3 regions of the Streptomyces sp. NPDC002574 genome follow, and region 1 is predicted to be linked to each of the others. Evidence: riboswitches for the same ligand, from Rfam matches in the RefSeq annotation. Region 1 holds a riboswitch; each other region holds the start of a gene.

Region 1 (7,882 bases):
GCCGCTTCTCTGCCCGTGCGACCGCGCTGCTGCTGTCGGGCTGCGCGCTGCTGGCGGTGTACGTCGTGCCGTTCCTCAAGTACCCGGCGAACCCGCCCTCGGTGGGCGACCCCGACACCATCGGCAAGCGCACCACCTTGTACTTCCTGATGATGCTGCTCAGTGTCCTGCTGGCGATCGGCGCCGTGATCCTCGGCAAGCGGCTCGCGCCCCGCGTGGGCAACTGGTACGCCACCGTGGTCGCCGTGGCGGCATTCGTCGTCGCCATCGGGCTGGCCTACGCCTTTCTCCCCGTCATCAACGAGGTGCCCGCGGACTTCCCGGCCGCCCTGCTGTGGCGGTTCCGGCTGTCCGCCCTCGCCATCCAGGTGACGCTGTGGGGCGGCTTCGGACTCCTCTTCGGCGAACTGGCACACCGCCTGCTGTCGCCCCGTCCCGCTCCGTCCCCGTCGGGCCGGACGGTCCCGGCGGCGAACTGAGGCACGACCGGTGAAGAGGGCCCGCGGAACCGTCCGCGGGCCCTCCCGCGTTTCCGCGGCCCGGCCGGGGCGGCCGGGAGGGACGCGGTGCGCGCCCTCCCGGCCGTCCCCGCGTTCAGGACGAGGAGAGTTCCGAGCGCACCGTACGGGCCGCCGCGACCAGGTTCTCCAGGGAGGCGCGCGTCTCGGCCCAGCCGCGCGTCTTCAGGCCGCAGTCGGGGTTGACCCACAACCGCTCGGCGGGGATGGCCTCGAGCCCCCTCCTCAGCAGGGCGGCCGCCTCGTCCACGCCGGGCACGCGCGGCGAGTGGATGTCGTAGACACCGGGCCCGGCCTCGCGCGGGTAGCCGTGCGAGGCGAGCTCGCGGGCGACCTGCATGTGGGACCGGGCGGCCTCCAGGCTGATGACGTCGGCGTCGAGGTCGTCGATCGCCGACACGATGTCACCGAACTCGGCATAGCACATGTGGGTGTGGATCTGGGTGTCGGGACGTACGCCACCAGTGGTCAGCCGGAACGCCTCGGTGGCCCACGCCAGGTACGCGGCGCGGTCGGCGGACCGGAGCGGCAGCGTCTCTCGCAGAGCGGGCTCGTCGACCTGGATCACCGAGGTCCCGGCCGCCTCCAGGTCGTCGACCTCGTCGCGCAGCGCCAGGGCGACCTGGCGGGCCGTGTCACCGAGGGGCTGGTCGTCGCGGACGAAGGACCAGGCGAGCATGGTGACCGGGCCGGTGAGCATGCCCTTGACCGGGCGGTCGGTGAGCGACCGCGCGTAGGTCGTCCACCGCACGGCCATGGGCTCCGGACGGGAGACGTCCCCGGCGAGGATCGGCGGGCGGACGTAGCGGGTGCCGTAGGACTGCACCCAGCCGTGCTGGGTGGCGAGGTAGCCGGTGAGCTGCTCGGCGAAGTACTGGACCATGTCGTTGCGTTCGGACTCGCCGTGCACGAGGACGTCGAGCCCCGTCTTCTCCTGGAAGGCGATGACCTCGGCGATCTCGGTCTTGATGCGCTCCTCGTACGCCGCCTCGCCGATCCGGCCGGCCCTCAGATCGGCCCGTGCCGTGCGGAGTTCCGCGGTCTGCGGGAAGGACCCGATGGTGGTGGTCGGCAGCAGCGGCAGGCCGAGGTGGGCGCGCTGGGCGGCCGCCCGCTCGGTGTACGGCTGGGAGCGGCGGGCGTCGGCGACGCCGACCGCCGCGGCCCGGGCCCGTACGGCGGGGTCGTGGGTGATGGGCGACGAAGCGCGGGATGCCAGGGCGGCGCGGTTGGCGGCGAGTTCCCCGGCGATGGCGTCGGTGCCCTGCCCCAGCCCCTTGGCGAGGGCCACGACCTCGGCCGTCTTCTGCCGCGCGAAGGCCAGCCAGCGCAGGATCTGCGGCTCGATGTCGCGCTCGGCCGCGGCGTCCAGCGGGACGTGGAGCAGCGAGCACGACGCGGCCACGTCGACCCGGTCCGCCAGCCCCAGCAGCGTGCCGAGGGTGGCGAGGGACTTCTCCAGGTCGTCGACCCAGATGTTGCGTCCGTTCACGACACCGGCCACCAGGCGCTTGCCGGGCAGTCCGCCGACCGCGGCGAGCCCTTCCAGGTTGGCGGCGGCCGTCTCGGTGAAATCGAGCGCGAGTCCCTCCACGGGTGCCTTGGCGAGCACCGGCAGCGCCTCGCCGAGCCGGTCGAAGTACGAGGCCACGAGGAGCTTCGGCCGGTCCTCCAGGGCGCCGAGGCGCCCGTAGGCGCGCTCCGCGGCGCCGAGTTCGAAGGCGGTGCGGTCCTGCACGAGGGCCGGCTCGTCGAGCTGGACCCAGCCGGCGCCCGCCGCGCGCAGGTCGGCGAGGAGCTCCGCGTACACCGGCAGCAGCCGCTCGAGGAGGGAGATCGGCTCGAAGTCCGCGGGCGCGTCCGGCGCGGGCTTGGCGAGCAGGAGGTAGGTCACCGGGCCGACGAGGACCGGCCGGGGGGTGAGCCCGAGGGCGAGCGCCTCCTTGACCTCCGCGACCTGCTTCGACGAGTCGGCGGTGAACACGGTGTCCGGGCCGAGCTCGGGAACGAGGTAGTGGTAGTTGGTGTCGAACCACTTGGTCATCTCGAGCGGCGCGGTGTCCCGGGTGCCGCGCGCCATCGCGAAGTAGCCGTCGAGCGCGTCCGCCGACACGGCCTCACGGTGCCGTGCGGGGACGGCGCCGACCATCACCGTGGTGTCCAGGACGTGGTCGTAGTACGAGAAGTCGCCGGTGGGCACCTCGTGGACGCCGGCTTGGGCGAGCTGCTGCCAGTTCGCGCGGCGCAGTTCGGCCGCGGTGTCCCGGAGGGCGTCGGCGGTGATGCGGCCCTTCCAGTACCCCTCGACGGCCTTCTTCAGTTCCCGGCCACCGCCCTGGCGGGGGTAGCCGTACACGGTGGCCCGTGCTGCCGCGGCTGCGGACGTCGTTGTCACGGATATCTCCTTCGCGAGATGACTCCCTGAGGTCCCGGGGACGGGGTGGGGGCGCGAAGGGAATACACACCGGTGAAAGCAGCACGCGCGGCGAGGCGCGTTCGTCCACCGGATATGTACGCCGACCCGCCCTCGAGGTCACCGGGATGTCCGCGCGCGTTCGGACGTGCGCGGGCAACGGGCAGGTCTTCGGACTCGCGGGCACGCCTGCCGGGGCAGACACCTACTGGCCGTCGCTTCCCAGACCCGGACGGGCCCAGTGCGTATGACGGCGGTCGTTCCCACTCACCGCTGCGGGGCAGTCCCGGACTCCCACCGGGTTCCCTCTTACGACGCATCCCGCCTGGCGGACGGGGCGAACCAGCTGCGCGTGCCAGCCTACGGGTCCTCACGTCCTCATGGGCGGCGGCGCTCACATTCCGGAACGGTGCGTCGGGGCGTGCGCGCCGCGCCAGGAGGCACCGTCGCGCTCCACGGCGCGGAGCAGGCGGCCGCCCGGGCTCGCGCCCCCTCAAGAGGACTCTTCAGCAGGGTCACTGGTGAACCGGGTGACGCCTGCGCAACACCCGTTCTGCCAGCAGGACATTGACGACAGCGGCGCACATCAGCGCCACCACGTTCAGCGTCGCACTGCCCGTGCTCAGCCAGGCGGCCTCCTCGCCGTCCGGCGCGGCGACGGGGAACCAGATCCCACCGACCGCCGAGATCAGCGCGTAACCCCCGTACATCACCGGCAGCGCGACGGCACCCGAGGGCAGGGTCAGCGCCACCGCCACCAGGTAGTAGGCCGCTTGCTCGTGGGCCGCCCCCGCAATGGCGAGGCCACCGATCAGCACCACGTACGCCGCTGCCGCGAATCTCCCGACCATGCGCTTCATCGTCCGCCCCCACCGTCTGCGCCTCTGCCCCGCACCATGGTAGAGCGGGCACGGCGCTTCCGGTCGTGCCGTCGCATCGCATCACGCCTCGACCGCCGGGTCCCGCCGCCCTCTCGGCACGGCGCCGGAATCCGGGAGGGGACGGAAAGGATCCGTCCGCCTCCTCGCACACGGGCCAGGGCCGGCCGTCGCGCCATGGGCCCGCAGGGAAGGACGAACAGCCAGTGGGCAACCACGACCTCCCCCGGGGCAGCGCACGGTCCAGGGCTGGCCCGTCCCGCACTACGGCCCCGTCCCCAGGTTCCGGCCCGAGCGCTGGAACCTGAAGGTCTTCGGCGCCACCGCCGGCGGCGAGGTGCGCACTCTGGACTTCGAGGAGTTCACCACCCTCCCCCGCACCTCGGTCACGGCCGATCTGCACTGCGCGTCGGGAACCACCTCCACCGGCCACGAATGGTTCGGAGTGGCCGCCGGCACGCTGCTGGAGCTGGCGCCATCGGCGCGGGACGCCACGCATGTCATGGCGTGGGCGGAGTACGGCTACAGCGCCAACCTCCGGCTCGCGGACTTCACCTCCGCCCGGACCGTCCTGGCCACGCACCGCAACGGGTACCAGCTCACCGCCGAGCACGGGTTCCCGGTCCACCTGGTCGTACCGCACCTGTACAGCTGGAAGGGTCCCAAGTGGCTCCGCGGCATCGAGTACATGACCGCCGACCGCCGCGGCATCTGGGAGGAGCGGGGCTACCACAACCTCGCCGACCCCTGGAGGGAGCAGCGCCACTCCTACCAGGAGGAGGACGGCGACGGTCCGCCCCTGTGAGCCGCGCCGGCGACACGGCAGGGTGACGTCAACGTCCGCGCACCGGGCGACAGGGACGCGTCATCGGAGGCCTCCGGTGCACCCTGGGGAGCACCAACGGTGACATGATGGCTACGCGGTGCCCGGATGCGCTGGTCACCGCCCCTGGCGACCTCCCCGGGCAGGGGCCGGGGAGAACGGTCCTGCCCCGGGGACGGAAAGGCTCGTGGTGCGGGAAAGTCGTGGGATGCGGCAGGCGGCGGTCCTCGATGTCGGCTGCCACAGCGCTCTGTTGACGGTGGTGCGGCGGTCGGAGGACGGCGAGCTGGAGCCGGTGCTCTCCCGCAAGGTGCGGTTGGGACTGCACCAGAGCCTCGGCCCGGAGGGCCGGTTGCGGCGGTCGGGCGTCAGGACCGTGGAGGAGGCCGTGGCCGAGGTGGTCGCCGCCTACCCCCGGCTCAGGCTCCCGGAGGTCTTCGCGTTCGCCACCTCCGTCATCCGGGACGCGCCCAACTGCGAGGACGTCATCGACCGGGTGGCGGACAGCACCGGTGTACGGCTGCGGGTGCTGTCCGGTGAGGAGGAGGCGCGGCTCGCCTATGCGGCGGCCCGCCGCTGGGCGGGTCCCGGCGACGGCCCGCTGCTCGTGCTGGACGTCGGCGGCGGCACCGTGGAGATCGCCTCCGGCACCGGCACCCGTCCCCGCACGGTGCACTCGCTGCCGCTGGGCGCCCGCACCGTCACCCGGAAGCACCTGCCCGGCGGCACCGCGCCTTCCGAGGGGCATCTGGCCGAGGTGCGGAAGGAACTGCGCCGGTACCTGGGCACGGTGCCCGGGCTGCCCCGCGCCGAGCCGGGCGGCCGGGTCCTGGCCTGCTCCAAGACCTTCACCCAGCTCGCCCGGCTCGCCGCCGCCCGGAACGGGCCCGCGCGCACCGCGGGGCGCCTGACCCTGCCCGCGCTGCGGGACGCCATCACCCTGCTGGCCGCCGCGAGCCCTCAAGGCCGCGACAAACTCCCCGGCATCTCCGCGCACCGCGCCGAGCAGTCCCTGGCCGGGGCACTCGTGGCCGAGGCCCTGATGGAGGCCTGCGAGGCGGACAGCGTGACGATCTGCCCCTGGTCCACCCGCGAGGGGCTCCTGCTCGAACGCCTCGGCAACCCCTCCACCAGGCGTTCATGACCCCACCAGCTCGGCCGGCACCGCATCGGGATGGGCGAGTCCGAGGTGGTCGCGCAGCGTGCTGCCCTCGTAGTCGGCGCGGAAGACGCCCCGTTCCTGGAGCCGCGGGACGACGGTGCCGGCGAAGGCGTCCAGGCCCCCGGGGTGATGCGCGGGACGAGGATGAAGCCGTCGGCGGCGTCCGCCCGCACGAAGTCGTCGATGGTCGCGGCGACCGTCGCGGGCAGCCCACGAAGGACCACCGGTTGCCGGTCTCGACAACCAGGTCGGCGATCGACCTTTTGCCGGCGGCGCCGGCTCCCGCCATTCGTGCGCGGTGGTCAGGGGGTCCCGGTACATGGGCACTTGTGCCCGCCCGCGGGCGACAGTGAGCCCTCTGCGACCGGTGGACCGGACGTGTCGTCAGCAACCGCACTCCCGACATCTTCCGCGACCTCGCGGGCCGTCCCGGCGACGCCGCACGCGGTCCCGTGCCCGCGACGCGCGCCGCGGCGCAAGGCGCCGCCGCCCCGCCGCCGGCCGACCGCGCCAAGGCGCTGGAGGGGCTGCGGGCCGCGCCCCGTACGAGCGCCTCCTTGCCTAGGTGCGCCATCTCGCGCACCAGCACGCGGCCTTCAGGCCTCCTCGGCCGGAAGGGCGTACAGCCCTGGAAGGTTGACCACGATCGCCTCCTGGGTGCTGCGGGCGATGACGACCACGGCCTCGTCCGCGGGGTCGGGGTTCTCCTCCCGGTGCGGCACGTACGGCGGGACGAAGATGTAGTCGCCCGGTGAGGTGCGCAGCCGCACCTCACCGGGCTCCTCGCCGGAGTCGTCGAGGAAGACGAACTCGGGGTGCCCGCTCACCACGTAGATGGCGGTCTCGGACTCGCCGTGGTGGTGGTCGGAGGACGACGTCGCGGGGGCCACATGGGTCTGGCCCATCCACAGCTTCTCGGACCCCACCGTCCGCCCGCTGACGGCGGCGAATCTGCGCATCCCGCCGGTCTGCGCCGTCCCGTCGTCCAGGGAGTCCGCGCGGACGTGGTGGAGCCGGGTGCGCAGGGGTGTCGCCCCGTGCCCGGAGGTGTCGTGGAGATGGGGGTGGAAGCCCTCACCGGGGGTTGTCGACGGCTCGCTCATGGCCGGGACGGTAGGGCCGTCGCGAAAAGGCTGTCAAGAAGTGTCCATTGGCCTTCACCTGCGGCAATACTCCCGCAATGTGGTGAGGGAGCCGCCGGGGCCCCGGCGGGCGCCGACCGGTCGGGCATGATGGGGGCATGCATATCTCCGCGAAGGCGGACTACGCCGCGCGGGCCCTCCTGGAGCTCGCCCGTGAACCCGCCCGCCCCCTGACGTGCGAATCGATCGCCTCCTCGCAGCAGATCCCGTTCCGGTTCCTGAAGTCCGTCGTGGGCGAGTTGCGCAAGGCCGGGCTGGTACGCAGTCAGCGCGGTTGCGAGGGCGGCTACTGGCTCGGCCGTCCCGCCGGGGAGATCACCCTCCTGGACGTCGCGCTCGCCGTCGACGGCGAGTTGATCACCTTGCGGGGCGAGCCGCCGGCCGGGCTCGACTATCCCGGCGCCGCCTCGGGGCTGCCCGGAGTGTGGCGCCAGGTGGAGGCGAGCGCGGCGGCGATACTCGGCGGCGTGACCCTGCTGTCGCTGCTGCCGGCGGGCGCCGGGGACGTGCCGGCGCGAAGGGGAGCCGCGTGACGGCCGAACCGCCCCCGCCCGCGCTGGAGGTGGTCGAGTACACCGATCCGCTGTGCCCGTGGGCCTGGGGTTCCGAGCCCGTCTTCCGCAGGCTGCGGGCGGCGCTGGCCGGGCGGGTCCGGTGGCGCCGGGTGTACTGCCTGCTGTTCGACCTCGACGACGACCCGGCGCCCGACTCCGCCGCGGAGACCGCCTGGTACGCGGGCTACGTCGAGGGGATCGGCACGCACACCCGGGCGCCGCGGGCACTCCGGCTGAGCCGTGTGGCGGCGAGTTCCTGGCCGTCCTCGCTGACGGCCAAGGCCGCCGAACTCCAGGGACCCGAGGTGGCCGAACGAGTACTGCGCCGACTGCGGGAGACCGTCTTCGTCCTGGGGGAACCGGCGGACACGCCCGCTCTCGCGCTGTCCGCC
Region 2 (7,882 bases), on a different contig from region 1:
CCGCACCCGCGCCGCCAGGGTGCGTACCGCCTCCACCGCGTCCGCGCGCCGTTCGGCGACCGGCACCAGCCCCAGGTGCCGGGAGGGCGTGCCGACCGCGGCGTCCCGGCGCAGCGCGCCCAGCACCGGTACGCCGGCGCCGTCCAGCGCGTCGCGCAGCAGTTCCTCGTGGCGGTCGGAGCCGACCTTGTTGAGTATGACGCCCGCGACCCGTACCTCCGGGTCCCACGAGGCGAAGCCGTGCACCAGCGCCGCCACCGACCGGGACTGCGAGGAGGCGTCGACGACCAGCACCACCGGCGCCCGCAGCAGCTTCGCCACGTGCGCGGTGGACGCCAGCTCGCCCATCCCCGAGGCCCCGTCGAAGAGCCCCATCACGCCCTCCACGACCGCGAGATCGGCCCCGCGCGCCCCGTGCAGGAACAGCGGCGCGATCCGCTCGGGACCGCACATGTAGGCGTCGAGGTTGCGGCCCGGGCGGCCGGTGGCCAGTGCGTGGTAGCCGGGGTCGATGTAGTCCGGGCCCACCTTGTGCGGGGAGACCGCGAGCCCGGCCTCCGCGAAGGCGGCCATCAGGCCCGTGGCCACGGTGGTCTTGCCGCTGCCCGACGCCGGGGCCGCGACGACGAGCCTGGCTACCACTCGATGCCCTTCTGGCCCTTCTGCCCGGCGTCCATCGGGTGCTTGACCTTGCCCATCTCGGTGACCAGGTCCGCGAAGTCCAGCAGCGGCTGCGGGGCGTTGCGGCCGGTGACGACGACGTGCTGGGTACCGGGCCGCTCGCGCAGCACCGAGACCACCTCGTCGGTGTCGATCCACCCCCAGTGCAGCGGGTACGCGAACTCGTCGAGCACGTACAGCCGGTAGGTCTCGGCGGCCAGGTCCCGCTTGACCTGCTCCCAGCCCTCGCGTGCCGCGTCCTCGCTCTCCGTGATGTCGTGGACGTCCCGCTGCAACCAGGACCAGCCCTCGCCCATCTTGTGCCAGGCGACGGTGCCGCCCTCGCCGGAGGCGCCCAGCACGCGCAGCGCACGCTCCTCGCCGACCTTCCACTTCGCGGACTTGACGAACTGGAACACCCCGACCGGCCAGCCCTGGTTCCAGGCCCGCAGCGCCAGCCCGAAGGCGGCCGTCGACTTCCCCTTGCCGGTGCCGGTGTGCACCATGACCAGCGGCCGGTTGCGGCGCTGGCGCGTGGTCAGCCCGTCCTCCGGCACGACACTCGGCTGTCCCTGTGGCATTACGCGGCCCTCCGTACGTCCCGCACCAGTGCCGCGACGCTGTCCGCGCGCAGCTCGTCCAACGTCACCGCGGTGCCGCGCAGTTCGCGCGCCAGCACGCCCGCGAGACCCAGCCGTACCGGTCCGGTCTCGCAGTCGACGACCACCGACGCGACACCGCCGGCCGCCAGCAGGCGGGCAGCCCGCGACGCCAGCGGCAGCGGCTCGGGGCCGCCGGTCGCCCGGCCGTCGGTGACGACCACCAGCAGCGGGCGGCGCGAGGCGTCCCGCAGCCGCTCCACGCGCAGCACCTCGTGCGCCTTGAGCAGCCCGGCGGCCAGCGGGGTCCGGCCGCCGGTCGGCAGCTTCTCCAGACGTGCCGCGCCCGCGTCCACCGACGAGGTCGGCGGCAGGGCCAGTTCGGCGCCGGCGCCGCGGAAGGTGATCAGCCCCACCTTGTCGCGCCGCTGGTACGCGTCCAGCAGCAGCGAGAGCACCGCGCCCTTGACCGCGCCCATGCGCCGCCGGGCCGCCATCGAGCCGGACGCGTCCACCACGAACAGCACGAGGTTGCCCTCGCGGCCCTCGCGCACCGCCTCGCGCAGGTCGTCCCGGCGGATCACCAGACCCGGGCCGCCGCGGCCGCGGTCCCGCTGGTGCGGGGCTGCGGCCTGCACCGTCGCCGCCAGGTGCAGCTTGCCCAGCGTGCCCTGCGGGCGGCGGGCGCCCGTGGTCCTGCCGTGCGCGGTACGGGCCCGGGACCGGCGGCCCGCGGCGCCCTCACCGAGGCCCGGCACGGTCAGGGCGCGCGCCGTGAACGGCTCCGCCGAGGGCACCGCCGCCTGCTCGCGGGGCGCCCCGGCGCCGGGGGTGCTGTCCGGGGCGTCGTTCGCGGTGCCGTCCGCGGGGGCGTCCGGCGGCGTCCCGTCGTCGGCCTGCGGGCGCCTGCCGCCGCCGTCGGGGCCACCGCCGTCACCGTCCGGACCGGGGTCCGGCTCGGGGTCGGGGTCCGGGTCCTGGTCCCCGCCGCGGTGCTGCTCCAGCGTCTCGTCGAGCTTGTCCTCGTCCATGCCGGGCGCGTCGAAGGGGTTGCGGCGCCTGCGGTGCGGCAGCGCGAGCAGCGCGGCCTGCCGCACGTCCGCGTCGGTCACCTCGGTGCGGCCCGCCCAGGCGGCCAGCGCGGTCGCCGTGCGCGCCATGACGATGTCCGCGCGCATGCCGTCCACCTCGAAGGCCGCGCACGTCGCGGCTATCTGGCGCAGCGAGCCGTCCTCGAGCCGGACCGAGGGGAGCAGTGCCCGCGCCGCGGCGATCCGGGCCCGCAGCGAGCCCTCCTCGGCCTCCCACTTGGCGGCGAACGCCGCCGGGTCCTCGTCGTACGCCAGCCTGCGGCGCACGACCTCGACCCGCTCGTCGGTCTCGCGGGACGCCCGGACCTCCACGGTCAGCCCGAAGCGGTCCAGCAACTGTGGGCGCAGTTCGCCCTCCTCGGGGTTCATCGTCCCCACGAGGAGGAACCGCGCGGCATGGCGTACGGAGACGCCCTCCCGCTCGACGTAGGACGCGCCCATCGCGGCGGCGTCCAGCAGCAGGTCGACGAGGTGGTCGTGCAGCAGGTTGACCTCGTCCACGTAGAGCACGCCGCGGTGCGCGTCGGCCAGCAGACCCGGCTCGAAGGCCTTCACGCCCTCCGCCAGGGCCCGTTCGATGTCCAGCGCCCCGACCAGGCGGTCCTCGGACGCGCCCACCGGAAGCTCCACCATCCGCGCCGGCCGCGACGCCGGCTCCGCCCCGGAGGGGTGCGGCCCGTCCGGGCACGCCGGGTCCGGCGCCCCCGGGTCACAGCTGAAGCGGCAGCCCGCGACCACGTCCACCCGCGGCATCAACGCGGCCAGCGCCCGCACCGCCGTGGACTTCGCGGTGCCCTTCTCGCCGCGCACGAGCACGCCGCCCACGGCCGGGCTCACCGCGTTCAGCAACAGCGCCAGCCGCAGGTCCTCCATCCCGACGATCGCGGTGAAGGGGTAAGGGGTGCTCACGCGGCTGCCTCCTCGAGGGTACGGACATCACGGCACGACAGGGGCGGGCGGTTCACGGCGCGCCCGGAGGGACGAAGGGAAGGCCGGGCGGGGGCCCGGACTCGATGAGGCGGAGCAGGGCGCCGGTGTCGGCGTGCTCCTCGACGAGATCGCCGAGACGGTCGAGCTGCTCCTCGCGCAGCGCCGCGAAGGCCGTGTCCGGCGCCGGGACGAAACGCCGTCCGGAGGCCTCGGCGACGCGGCGCAGGAAGGCGCGGCGGAAGCCGTCGCTCTCCAGGGAGCCGTGCCAGTGGGTGCCCCATACGGAGCCGGTGCGGCAGCCGTCGAGAAACGGTTCGTCGCCGCCGCGGACGTCGGCGACGCCGTGGTGGATCTCGTACCCCTCGACGGTCTCGCCGTAGGCCTTGCCGGACGGCCGGGCCAGGGTCTTGCCGGGCGCGAAGCGCACCCGTACCGGCAGCAGGCCGAGGCCCGGCACGAGACCGGCCCGCGACTCGACGGGGTCGTCGACGGACTCGGCCAGCATCTGGAAACCGCCGCAGATCCCGAGGACCGGTCGGCCCTCCGCCGCGCGGCGCACGATCGCGTCGGCCAGCCCGCGACGGCGCAGCCATTCCAGCGCCTTGACGGTGCCCCGGGTGCCGGGCAGGACGACGAGGTCGGCGTCCGCCAGTTCCTCGGGCCGGTCGGCGAAGCGCACGACCACGCCCGGTTCGGCCGCCAGGGCGTCGACATCGGTGAAGTTGGACATCAGGGGGACCGCGGCGACGGCGACCCGCAGCACGTCCTCGCCGTGCGGCGGCGCGGTGTTCGACTCGCGCACGGTGCCGCGCAGCGACATCCGCAGCCCGTCCTCCTCGTCGATGCCGAGACCGTGCTGATACGGCAGGACACCGTAGAAGCGGCGTCCGGTCAGCCCGCGCAGCATCTCCAGCCCGGGTTCCAGCAACGAGACGTCGCCGCGGAACTTGTTGACGAGGTAGCCGCAGACCAGCTCCTGGTCCTCGCGGCTCAGCAGCGCGGTCGTGCCGAAGAAGGACGCGAAGACCCCGCCCCGGTCGATGTCGCCGACGACGACCACCGGCAGTCGCGCGGCCCTGGCCAGGCCCATGTTGACGATGTCGCCGTGCCGCAGGTTGATCTCGGCCGGGCTGCCCGCGCCCTCGCAGATGACCGCGTCGTGCCGGGAGCGCAGCTCCTCCAGGCAGGCGGTGACGGTCTCCAGCAGTTCCGGGCGGCGCCCGTTGTGGTAGCCGCGCGCGCTCATCTCGCCCACCGGGCGGCCCATCAGGACGACCTGGCTCGTGCGGTCGCCGCCCGGTTTGAGCAGCACGGGGTTCATCAGCGCGGACGGCTCCACGCGCGCGGCCTGCGCCTGCATGGCCTGCGCGCGGCCGATCTCGGCGCCCTCGCGCGTGACGTAGGAGTTCAGCGACATGTTCTGCGCCTTGAACGGGGCGACGGACACACCCTGCCGGGCCAGCCAGCGGCAGATGCCTGCGGTGACGACGCTCTTGCCGGCGTCCGAGGTGGTGCCCGCGACCAACAGCGCGCCGCCGCTCATGCGTTCCCCCTCCGGGCGAGCCGGCGCCAGGCCGGCCGGCAGCCGACCGTTACCGCCAGGGCCAGCAGGCTCACGCGCCGCGACAACCGCACCGCGCGCTCGATGTCCGCCACCTCCACCGCCCGGTTGCCGGCGCCGAGCACCGGCCGGTGCTCGATCCGGCCCCCGTACGCAAGCGTCCCCCCGAGCCGTACGCCGAGCGCCCCGGCGAACGAGGCCTCCACGGGACCGGCGTTCGGGCTGGGGTGCCGGCCGCCGTCCGCGCGCCAGGCGCGCCAGGCGCCCCGCCGGTCGGGGCCCGCCAGCACGGTGAGCGCGGCCGTCAGCCGGGCGCCGGGGAAGCCGGCGACGTCGTCCAGCCGGGCCGATGCCCAGCCGAACCGGCGGAAGCGCGGCGACTTGTGACCGACCATCGCGTCCAGGGTGTTGATCGCGCGGAAGCCCACCAGCCCCGGCACGCCGCCCAGCGCGCCCCACACCAGGGCGCCCACGACGGCGTCGGAGGTGTTCTCGGCGACCGACTCGACGACCGCCCGGGCCAACTGCCGCTCGTCCAGGGCCTGCGGGTCCCGCCCGCAGAGGTGGGGCAGCCGGGCCCTGGCCGCCGCGGTGTCCCCGGCGGACAGAGCGGCGCCGATCGTCCGTGCCTCGCGCGCCAGTGACGTACCGCCGAGCACCGCCCACGTCGCGGCCGCGGTCAGGGCCACGGACACGGCGGGTGAACGGCGTACGGCGCGTGCGGTCCCCGCTGCGGCCGCTGCGGCGCCCCCGGCGCACAACGCGGTGTACAGGGCGCCCCGTCCGCGGTGGTCGTGCCACAGCGCGCGCTCCAATGCGCCTGCCGCGCGCCCGAAACCGGCGACGGGATGTCCGCGTCGTGGGTCGGCGAGTGCGAGATCGGCCAGCCAGCCGAGGACCGCCCCGGCGGCGAAGACCGACGGCCCGGCAGGGCCGGCGTCGGGTGTACGGCGGCTGCCGCCCATCGCTGGTGTCCTCACTCAGGGTCCGCGCCCTGGCTCGACGTGACCGGCGGTGAGAGTCTCCTGGCTCCCGGATCGGCGGCACCCCCGGCCTTCCAGCCCGTGGTACGGGCCGTGGCCGCTGGTGGAGGCGCGCTCCCCGGTGACAGTGGCGGGACCGCGCCGGATTCGCACCGGACTTCCTCTCCTGCCGCCGTGTGGCGGTTCCGATACCACCACGCGCCGATCCGGCCCGTCAACTCACCCCGTAGCGGCCCGGAATCGCGGAAACCCCAGCTCACAACCGGAAGGGCCGGGAGCCGGGGCCGAGTTCGCGCCGCGTCGCGCGGTGTCAGGCGACGATGAGGAAGATCCCGTACGCCACGGCCGCCGCGCACAGCGCGAAGCACGCGTACGCGCCCGTGCGCACCACGGCGCCCTGGCCGGCGCCGGTAGCGGACGGCCGGGACAGGCCGACGATGCCGAGGGTGAAGAGGCCCACGAGGCCGACGGTGGCGGCGAGGCTGACGCCGAAGACGGAGCCGAGGGCAGCCCAGTCGATGTGCATGCTGCTGTGTCCTTCCGGGACCGGTGGGGCGGGTGCCCGCCGTCAGGCGGTGGCCTTGGCGGGGTCGGCGTCGGCGGGCGGGGTCACGGGGCCGAGGGGGCCCGCGGGCGGCGGCGTCACGGCGGCGACGGCCGCGGTGACGATGCCCGGCTCCCCGGCGTCCGTGCGGTCGTCGTTGACGTTGGTGTGGTCGACCGGCCTGCGGCGCGCGGCCACCCAGATCGCGGCGCACACGGCGAGCGCCAGCACGGCGACCGCGGTGACGCCGGCATCGCCCTGGTCGGCCAGGAGCGCGGCGCCCGCCGCGACCAGGCCGGCGGCGGGCAGGGTCAGCGCCCAGGCGGCGGCCATGCGGCCCGCGGTGCTCCAGCGGACGACACCGCCCTTGCGGCCCACACCGGCGCCCATGACGGAACCGGAGCAGACCTGCGTGGTGGACAGCGAGAAGCCGAGGTGCGAGGAGGCCAGGATGACGGCCGCGGCGCCGGTCTGGGCGGCGAAGCCCTGCGGCGGCTGGATGTCGGTGATGCCCTTGCCCATGGTGCGGATGATCCGCCAGCCGCCGATGAACGTGCCCAGCGCGATGGCCAGGCCCGCCGAGACGATGACCCACAGCGGCGGGTCGGAGTCGGGGGCGACGACGTCGCCGGCGATGAGGGCGAGCGTGATGACGCCCATCGTCTTCTGCGCGTCGTTCGTGCCGTGCGCGAGGGAGACCAGGCCCGCCGAGGCGATCTGGCCGGCCCGGTAGCCCTTGGCGGTCGCGGCCGGGTCGCTGCCGCGGCTGATGCGGTAGGTCAGGCGGGTCGCCAGCAGCGAGGCGACCCCGGCGACGACCGGGGCGCAGACGGCCGGGACGAGGACCTTCATGACGACCGCGTCGCCGTTGACCGCCCCGAACCCGGCGGACGCGACGGAGGCGCCGATCAGCCCGCCGAACAGGGCGTGCGAGGAACTGGAGGGGAGCCCCGCCAGCCAGGTCAGCAGGTTCCAGACGATGGCGCCGACCAGCCCGGCGAAGATGACCTCGGGCCTGATCCCGGCGGTCTCGTCGAGGATCCCCCCGGAGATCGTCCTGGCGACCTCCACCGAGAGGAACGCTCCGACGAGGTTCAGCACGGCGGACATCGCCACCGCTGTCCGGGGGCCCAGTGCGCCGGTGGAGATGGTGGTGGCCATCGCGTTGGCGGTGTCGTGGAAACCGTTCGTGAAGTCGAACACGAGCGCGGTGATAATCACGATTCCGATCAGGAGCGTGATGTGTTCCATGTACCCAGGCATTCGTTCGATCCGACAGCGGCGGTGGCGACCGTACGGAGTCTGAGTGAACGGAAAGTGAACGGTGGGGATCCATGGAGTGCTGGGGCTCCGGGGGTCCTGTGCGCTGCCCGGGGCCACGGCCTCCGCGGGCCGTGCCCGCGTCCGCGGGAGCCCCGCAGGGGAGACGCTTCTCACCTCGCCGGGGCCCGACCGGACCCCGGCGAGGGAGCCGTCAGTGGCGCCCCGAGATCCGGTCGGCCGCCCGGGCCAGG
Region 3 (7,882 bases), on a different contig from region 1:
GCAACTGGGCGACGGCGTGGACCTGCATGATCTGGTTTCCCGGCGGAGCCTTCTCGAGCGGGTCGTGCCACCAGCCCCGTACGGTCCGTCCGCGGTCGTCGACCTCGCGCACCCAGGCACCGGTGGGCAGCAGCACCTCCTGGGCCTCCTTGTACCGGTCGGGCTCCACGGAGGAGATGGAGAACGCGCCGGTCGTGCGGGCGCCGAGGTTCAGGGTTCCCTCGACCCGCTGGGCCGGCGCGGACGGCGCGCCGGGCACCTTCTCCGTGCGGACGCGGGCCGAGTAGGGATGCGCGGCGCGCCGGGCCAGGGCCTGTCCCACGGCCGAGTCCGGCAGCGGCGCCACCGTGCGCGGCGGGCGCGGGTCCGCGCTGTCCGGCGGACCGTCGCAGCCCGCCAGGACGAGCAGGGCGGCCAGGGCCGCGGGGCCGGTGAGGCGCAAGGCCGGCGGTGTCATGCGCGCAGTATGGCGCGCGCGGATGTGCGGTAGGTGAGCCGCGGGCAACGGTTCCGATCCGGTGGCCGGTGGGGGCGTGCCGCTCAGGCCGGTCCCTTGCGGGCGGCCTCCTCGTCGCCCCGCCGGTGCGGGACACCGGCGCGGGCCGCGGTCCTCGCCCCGGTCGCGTGCGCCGCGGGGACGCGCCGTTCCCGGGAGGCCGTGGTGGGCGCTCCCAACTGCTGTTCGGCGGAGCGGGCGTCGGCGCAGCGGCGGCGGACCGCCACCAGCGCCACGTCGTCGTGGAGTTCCCCGTCCGTGTAGTCGGTGAGGTCGGCCAGCAGGCGCTCGATGACGCGGTCCGGGCCGCCGTTCTTGGACAGGGAGGCGAACCGGTCCAGGGCGGGGTAGAAGACGCCCGCGGAGTCACGGGCCTCCAGGAGGCCGTCGGTGTGCAGGAGCAGGATGTCGCCGACCTCGAAGCGGAAGGTGTCGACGCGGTAGTCCTCGCCGGGGTTCGCGACGCCCAGCGGGGGCGCCGGGTGGGTCAGGTCGAGCACGTCCACCTCGTGGCCGCGCGCGAGCATCGGATGCGGGTGGCCGCAGCTGATGACGCGGACCACGGGGACGTTGTCGGGGATCTCGGCCACGAGCACGGTGACGAAGCGCTCGCCCGCATGGGCGTCCCGTTCGCCGGCCTGCCCGAAATGGCGGGCCATGCTCGCTTCGAGCGCCATGGCGACCCCCTTGAGGAACGTGTCGCGGTGCGCTGCCTCGCGGAAGGCGCCCAGGACCGTGGAGGCGTCGTCGACCGCCGCCAGGCCCTTGCCCCGTACGTCGCCGATCAGCAGGCGCACGGCGCCCTCGACCCGCTCCGCCGCGTAGAGGTCGCCGCCGATGCGCGCGTGCGCGGCGGCCGAGCGGTAGGCGGTGGCCATGTCCACGCACCCGACGCGGCACGGCAGCGGCCGCAGCAGTGCGCTCTGCGCGGTCTCCGCGACCGAGCGGACGGCCCTGAGCGTCTGCCGGTCGGTGTGCCGCATACGCCAGAAGGCCAGCACGAGTCCGCACACCACCAGCACGTCCAGCACGTGGATGGGCAGGATCGGCGAGTGGCCGAGCCCGTCGTGGAGGTCCACCGCGACGGAGCCGGCACACGCCAGGACGGTCATGTGGATGGTGGCGAGCGCGCTGTAGAGCGTCGCGGTGAGGGCGGGCACCGCCACGAGCAGCGAGGCCAGGTGGATGTCCATCGGGATGAGCAGGCTGAGCACGGTGATGACGAGCAGCACGGCCGCGGCGAGGACGAGGGGCGCCTGCCGTCGCAGGAGCGGCCCGAGGATCTTGTACACCGGTTGCCGGGGCGCGGCAGGCTCGACCCAGCCCGCCGCGGTTCGTGACTGACCCGAACTCGTCATAGGTACCTCCGACCGCGCTGTCGAGGCGCTGTTCCTTTGGTCAGCACGGTGGAATGTCAGAAATATTTCCCTTTGCGGGTTTATTTGGCATCCGGCGACGAAGTCGTCCCGGTGCCGCGTGCGCCGTCCTCCGCCCGGCCCCGTCCGGCGGGCCGTCCGCGGACCCGCTGCCTAGCCTCGCGGTGTGATCGCTCCCTGGGACCGCAGACGTTTCCTGGAAGGGGTGTCGGCGGTGGGTGCGACGGCCGTCGCCGGGGGCTGTTCCGCCTCGGGGCCCCCGCCGCGGGTGCGCGCGAGGACCGGCCTGGACGTACGCGCCGAGAACGCGCGACCCGGTCACCGCGACTGGGAGCTGCGGACCCGCGGTGACGACCGTGCGATCGAGGGGTTCGCCGACCGGGTCAGCGTCCTGCCCGGCGAGGAGTTCCGGCTGCTGGTGTCCACCACGGGCCGGACCTACCGCGCCGAGGCGTTCCGCATGGGCTGGTACGGGGGCGCGCACGCCCGCCGGGTCTGGGCGTCCGGCGACCTGCCGGGGCGGGAGCAGCCGGTCCCCGGACCGCAGGGGGCCACCCGCACGGTGTCGGCGGCACGGTGGGACCCGGGGGTCCGGGTCCCCACCCGGGGCTGGCCCGAGGGCGCCTACCTGGTCCGGCTCACCGCCGGGGGCTCCGGGGCGCAGCGCTACGTCCCCGTCACCGTGCGGTCGCGGACGGCGGCCGGGCGCGTGGTCCTGGTCAACGCGGTCGCGACCTGGCAGGCGTACAACACCTGGGGCGGCCGCAGCCTCTACCACGGCCCCGGCGGCGAGGCGGACTACGCGGGCCGCTCGCTGGCCGTCAGCTGCGACCGCCCCTACGACCGCGACGGCGCGCCGCTGTTCCTGACGTACGAGCAGCCCGCTGTCGCGCTCGCCGAGAGCCTCGGGCTGCCGCTCGCCTACGCCACCGGCATGGACCTGGACCGCGATCCGGAACTGCTCGCGGGGGCACGCGCGGTGGTGTCCCTCGGCCACGACGAGTACTGGACGCCCGCCATGCGCGGCCGGGTCACGGCGGCCCGCGACAGCGGGACCAACGTGGCGTTCCTCGGCGCCAACGCCTGCTTCCGGCGCATCCGCCTGGAACCCACCGCCCACGGCGAACGGCGCCTGGTCGTCTGCTATAAGAGCGACTGGCCGCGCGACCCCCTCAACGGCAAGGACGACGCCGCCGTCACCACGGACTGGCGCGAGCCCCCGCACCCCCGTCCGGAGAACTCCCTCACCGGCACGCTCTACGAGTCCAACGGCACCAGCGCCGCGTACGCCGTCGCCGAACCGGGCCACTGGCTGCTGGAGGGGACCGGCGCCACGGGCGCCACCCGCTTCCCGCACCTCGTCGGCACGGAGTACGACCGCGTCACCGGCGCACCGCCCACCCCGCGTCCGATCGAGATCATCGCCCACTCGCCCCTGGTCTGCCGGGGCGTGCGCAGCTTCCAGGACACCGCCTACTACACGACCGCGGGCGGGGCTGGCGTGTTCAACGCCGGCACGATGCGCTGGGTCGGCTCCCTGAAGGGGGACGGCGACCACGGCATGCCCCCGGCGGCCGCGGTCTTCACCCGGCGCGTCACCACGAACCTGCTGCGCGCCTTCGCCGAGGGCCCCGCCGGACGCCGCCACCCGGCCCGGGACAACCTCGACCGGTTCCGTCCGTACCCGGGCGACGCCGTGGCGGAGCGGCACGACCTGTGGTGAGCGCGGAGCCCACCGCCGGCCCGGCGACGGGGGCCCGGGCCGAAGGGCGTCCGGACCGTTGCTAGACGGCGTTCACCTCGTGCAGGCCGGACCGCTGGGCGCGGCGCCTGAGGGCCTGGGCGTGGCGGGTCCGCTCGTCGGGGGTGACCGGTACGAGTTCCGCCACCGGGCGGGGCCTGCCGTCCGCGTCGGTGGCGACGAACACCAGGCGTGCGACGACGATGTCGACGGCGGGGCCCGGGGTGTCCCAGCGTTCCGCGGTGACGCGGACGCCGACGTCCATGGAACTGCGGCCCGCGTACTCGACGCGGGCGTGGACGGTCAGCAGGTCCCCCGCGTGGGCGGGGTGGAGGAAGGTCATGCCGTCGACGGAGACGGTGACGGCGGGTCCGGCGGCGTGACGGGCCGCGGCCGCCGCGGCCGCGTCGTCGACGACCTTCATGACGACCCCGCCGTGGACGGTCCCGTAGAGATTGGTGTCGTGCTCGCTCATGATGTGCGCGAGCGTGACCTCCGAGTCGGACGGGGTCCTGGCGGGCTTCCGCACGGCGCTCATCCCCGCACCCGGCGGGCCTCGGCGCCGGGGCGCGCGGGGGTGGTGCCGGCTGCCCGGCGCGGCCGGGCGGCCGGAATCGTGCCGATGGGGGTCTGTGCCATGGAGCTGTCCTTCGCGCGTTCGCACGGACCCCGGGGCACGGGATGCACGACAGGCACACGAGGGCCGCCGCCGACCCGCCCACGAGGTCCCGGTGATGCCGTGACCCACCACGGGGCACGGGCAGTGGCAGGTCTTCGGACTCGCGGGCGCACCGGACGGCCGAACCGTCCGCCACCTACTGGCTGTCGCTTCCCGGACGCGTGCGCGTCCAGTGCTCATGACAGCGGTCGTTCCCGCTCACCGCTGCGGGGCAGTCCCGGATTCCCACCGGGTTCCCTCTTGCGACGCGCCCCGCCCGGCGGACGGGGGGCGAACCAGCTGCCCGGTCAGCCTACGTGATGCGCCGGACGGGGCGGCCACCGCCGCCGACCGGCCGCCGGGCCGGTACCGTACCGACTGGACGGTACCCCGCCTGATGGTCCACGACCCGACCGAGGAGCCCCGCATGCCGCGTGCGAAAGCCAACGGGATGGAGATCGAGTACGACACCTTCGGCAGCCCCGGGCATCCCGCCCTGCTGCTCGTCATGGGTCTGGGCGCGCAGATGACCACATGGCGGCCGGAGTTCTGCACCGCCCTGGCGGAGCAGGGCTTCTTCGTCGTCCGCTTCGACAACCGCGACAGCGGACTGTCGACCGGCCTCGACGGGCACGGCGTACCCGACATCGGCACGGTCCTGCGCGGCGACACCTCCGGCGTGCCCTATCTGCTCGCCGACATGGCACAGGACGCCGCCGACCTGCTCGGCGCCCTCGACATCCCGGCCGCCCACGTCGTCGGGGCCTCCATGGGCGGCATGATCGCCCAGCAGTTGGTGATCGACCACCCGGAGCGCGTGCTGTCGCTGTGCTCGATCATGTCCACCACGGGGGAGCGCTCCGTGGGCCGCGCCTCCGAGCGGGCCCGTGCCGTCATGCCCGGACCCGACGCCGCGTCCCTGGACCGCGACGGGGTCATCGCGGCCGGCGTCCGGCGCTCCGCGGTGATCGGCTCGCCGGGCTACCCCGTCGCGGAGGACACGCTCCGCGAGCGCGTCACCGCCGCCCTCGACCGCGCGCACCGCCCGGACGGCTACACCCGCCAGTACGCCGCCATCCTCGCCTCCCCCGACCGCACCGCCGGGCTCCGCTCGGTCACCGTCCCGACCCTGGTCGTGCACGGCGAGGACGACTGCCTGGTGGACCGCAGCGGGGGCGAGGCGACGGCCACCGCCGTCCCCGGCAGCGAACTCCTGCTCTTCCCCGGCATGGGCCACGACCTGCCCGAGGCGCTGTGGCCGTCGATCATCACCGCCATCGCGCGCAACGCCTCCCGGGCGGGGTGAGGCGCGGCCGCCCCGGGGTTCCGGCAAGGGGGTCCGGCAGTACCCCTTTGCCACCGGGGCGGGCGGGAGGCGCGGCGTAGCGTGGAGCCATGGACGACCAAGCGGACGCCCGCGGGGGCGAACTCGGCGAGTTCCTGCGTTCCCGCCGGGCGAAGATCTCCCCCGAACGGGCGGGCCTGACACCGGCACCCACCTCGCGTCGGGTGCCGGGACTGCGCCGCGAGGAAGTCGCCCAGCTGGCGGGGGTCAGCGTCGACTACTACGTACGCCTGGAGCGCGGCCGTGCCGTCAACGTCTCCGAGGGCGTGCTCGACGCGATCGCCCGCGCACTGCAGCTGACCGGCGACGAGCGCGGTCACCTGTTCCGGATCGCCAAGCCGGTGCGGAGCCGTCCGCGTCCCGTGCCGGCGCAGCGGGTGCGCCCGGGGCTGTACCGGATCCTCGACACGCTGACGGAGGTCCCCGCCCTGGTCGTGGGGCGCCGCACCGACGTCCTGGCCACCAACCGGCTGGCCCGCGCCCTCTACACCGACTTCGACGCGCTGCCGCAGCGCGAGCGCAACATGGCGCGGTTCATCTTCCTGCACGACGAGGCACGGACGCTGTACGACGACTGGGAGGGCGTCGCCCGCACCACTGTGGCCGCCCTCCACCTCTACGCGGGTGAGCACCCGCACGACGCCCGCCTCACCGAACTCGTCGGCGAACTCTCCCTGCGGGACCGAAACTTCCGCACATGGTGGGCTGCGCACGACGTGGAGCGCCGCACCTTCGGCAGGAAGCTGTTCCATCACCCGGTGGTGGGCGACCTCACCCTCGACTACGAGGCCCTGGCGGTCACCGGGGACGCCGATCAGGTCCTCGGCATCTACACCGCCGAGCCCGGTTCGTCCTCCGAGCAGGCCCTCGCGCTCCTCGCCTCCTGGAGCGGCGACCCGGCCCCGCGGCCCCGGTTCACCGGTTCCTGACCGCACGCGCGCCGCACCCGCGGGCGCTCACCCGTCTCGTAGGGTCGGCACAGCGGACCGGCAGGGGCGGGAGGCAGGGGCACGATGCCGCAGCACCACGACGACGAGAGCGCCGACGAGGTGGCGGCCCGCTACGGGCTGGAGCCGCTGCCGTTCGAGGGCGGGCGGTTCCGCCGCACTTGGGCGGGGCCGCGGGACGGAACCGGGCGCCCGGCGGGCTCCGCGATCCTGTTCCTGCTCAGCCCCGACGAGGACGGCTTCTCCGCACCGCACCGGCTGCCCGCCGACGAGGTGTGGCACTTCTACCGGGGCGACCCGGCGGAACTCCTGCTGCTCGCGCCGGACGGCAGCTCGCACACCGTGCTGCTCGGCGACGACGCCGACCGCCGGGTGCAGTGGACGGTGCCGGCGGGGACGTGGATGGCGGCCCGGGTCGCACCCGGCGGACGCTGGTCGCTGTGCGGGACGACCATGGCACCCGGTTTCCTCCCCGCGGACTTCGAGGGCGGCGACCCCGACGCGCTGGCCGCCCGCTATCCGGCGCACGCCGCGCTGATCCGGGCTCTGAGCCGTCCGGTGGGCGCCGCCGGGACCTCGGTATCCGACAGCACGCACAGCACGCACAGGGAGCGGGAATGACGGGCAGCCCGGGCTTCGGCCTCACCGGACAGGTCGCCCTCGTCACCGGGGCCAGTGGCGGCATCGGGACGGGCGTCGCCCGGAGCCTCGCGGACGCGGGCGCGTCAGTCGTGCTGCACGCCCACCGCCGGGGCGACGCCGTCACGGACCTGGCCACCGGAATCGCTTCGGCGGGCGGCAGCGCCCACGCCCTGAGCGCGGACCTGACCCGGCCGGACGGGACGCGCGAACTCGTCGCGGCCGCGGCCGCCTGGGGCGGGCGGCTGGACGCGGTCGTCCACTGCGCGGGCGTGCAGCCGGTGCGGGAACTCGCCGGGATGGAGGACGCCGCCTGGCGCGAGGTGATCGACGCGAATCTCCACGCGGCGTTCGGGGTGGTGCAGGCCGCTGCCGCGCACATGTCCCGGCAGGGCGGCGGTTCGATCACCGCCATCGCCTCCGTCGAGGGCAGCCGCCCCGCCCACGGGCACGCCCACTACAGCGCCGCCAAGGCCGCGCTGATCATGTTCGCCCGGGCGGCCGCAGGCGAGTACGGCCCCGCGGGCGTCCGCGTCAACACCGTCTCCCCCGGTCTCGTCGACCGCCCGGGCCTGGCTGCGGACTGGCCCGACGGGGTGCGCCGCTGGACCGCGGCCGCGCCCCTGCAGCGCCTCGGCACTCCCGCGGACGTCGGCGCCGCCTGCGTCTTCCTCGCCTCC

Evidence for each region. A riboswitch is a leader RNA that binds a small molecule or an ion and turns the genes downstream of it on or off. The one in region 1 is predicted to bind cobalamin.
Region 2: another riboswitch for cobalamin. It lies ahead of ACFYXS_RS22790 (cobalamin biosynthesis protein); the one in region 1 lies ahead of metE (5-methyltetrahydropteroyltriglutamate--homocysteine S-methyltransferase).
Region 3: another riboswitch for cobalamin. It lies ahead of ACFYXS_RS27350 (acyl-CoA thioesterase); the one in region 1 lies ahead of metE (5-methyltetrahydropteroyltriglutamate--homocysteine S-methyltransferase).

The regions. Positions count from the first base shown of each region.
Region 1 covers NZ_JBIARB010000017.1:157,892-165,773, reverse strand. The annotation lists gene ACFYXS_RS34110 (CbtA family protein) at 1-479, shown strand, start outside; gene metE (5-methyltetrahydropteroyltriglutamate--homocysteine S-methyltransferase) at 595-2,913, opposite strand; cobalamin riboswitch at 3,097-3,243, opposite strand; gene ACFYXS_RS34100 (hypothetical protein) at 3,447-3,782, opposite strand; partial or broken gene ACFYXS_RS34095 (molybdopterin-dependent oxidoreductase) at 3,985-4,614, shown strand; gene ACFYXS_RS34090 (Ppx/GppA phosphatase family protein) at 4,841-5,776, shown strand; partial or broken gene ACFYXS_RS34085 (F420-dependent methylene-tetrahydromethanopterin reductase) at 5,771-6,142, opposite strand; gene ACFYXS_RS34080 (cupin domain-containing protein) at 6,391-6,897, opposite strand; gene ACFYXS_RS34075 (RrF2 family transcriptional regulator) at 7,035-7,469, shown strand; gene ACFYXS_RS34070 (DsbA family protein) at 7,466-7,882, shown strand, end outside.
Region 2 covers NZ_JBIARB010000009.1:54,975-62,856, reverse strand. The annotation lists gene ACFYXS_RS22810 (cobyrinate a,c-diamide synthase) at 1-642, opposite strand, end outside; gene cobO (cob(I)yrinic acid a,c-diamide adenosyltransferase) at 636-1,241, opposite strand; gene ACFYXS_RS22800 (putative cobaltochelatase) at 1,241-3,259, opposite strand; gene ACFYXS_RS22795 (cobyric acid synthase) at 3,312-4,823, opposite strand; gene ACFYXS_RS22790 (cobalamin biosynthesis protein) at 4,820-5,806, opposite strand; cobalamin riboswitch at 5,860-5,989, opposite strand; gene ACFYXS_RS22785 (hypothetical protein) at 6,135-6,350, opposite strand; gene ACFYXS_RS22780 (anion permease) at 6,393-7,619, opposite strand; gene ACFYXS_RS22775 (NAD(P)/FAD-dependent oxidoreductase) at 7,843-7,882, opposite strand, start outside.
Region 3 covers NZ_JBIARB010000011.1:244,019-251,900, forward strand. The annotation lists gene ACFYXS_RS27335 (hypothetical protein) at 1-457, opposite strand, end outside; gene ACFYXS_RS27340 (PP2C family protein-serine/threonine phosphatase) at 541-1,854, opposite strand; gene ACFYXS_RS27345 (N,N-dimethylformamidase beta subunit family domain-containing protein) at 2,039-3,595, shown strand; gene ACFYXS_RS27350 (acyl-CoA thioesterase) at 3,657-4,151, opposite strand; cobalamin riboswitch at 4,382-4,534, opposite strand; gene ACFYXS_RS27355 (alpha/beta fold hydrolase) at 4,699-5,577, shown strand; gene ACFYXS_RS27360 (helix-turn-helix transcriptional regulator) at 5,667-6,545, shown strand; gene ACFYXS_RS27365 (cupin domain-containing protein) at 6,630-7,184, shown strand; gene ACFYXS_RS27370 (SDR family NAD(P)-dependent oxidoreductase) at 7,181-7,882, shown strand, end outside.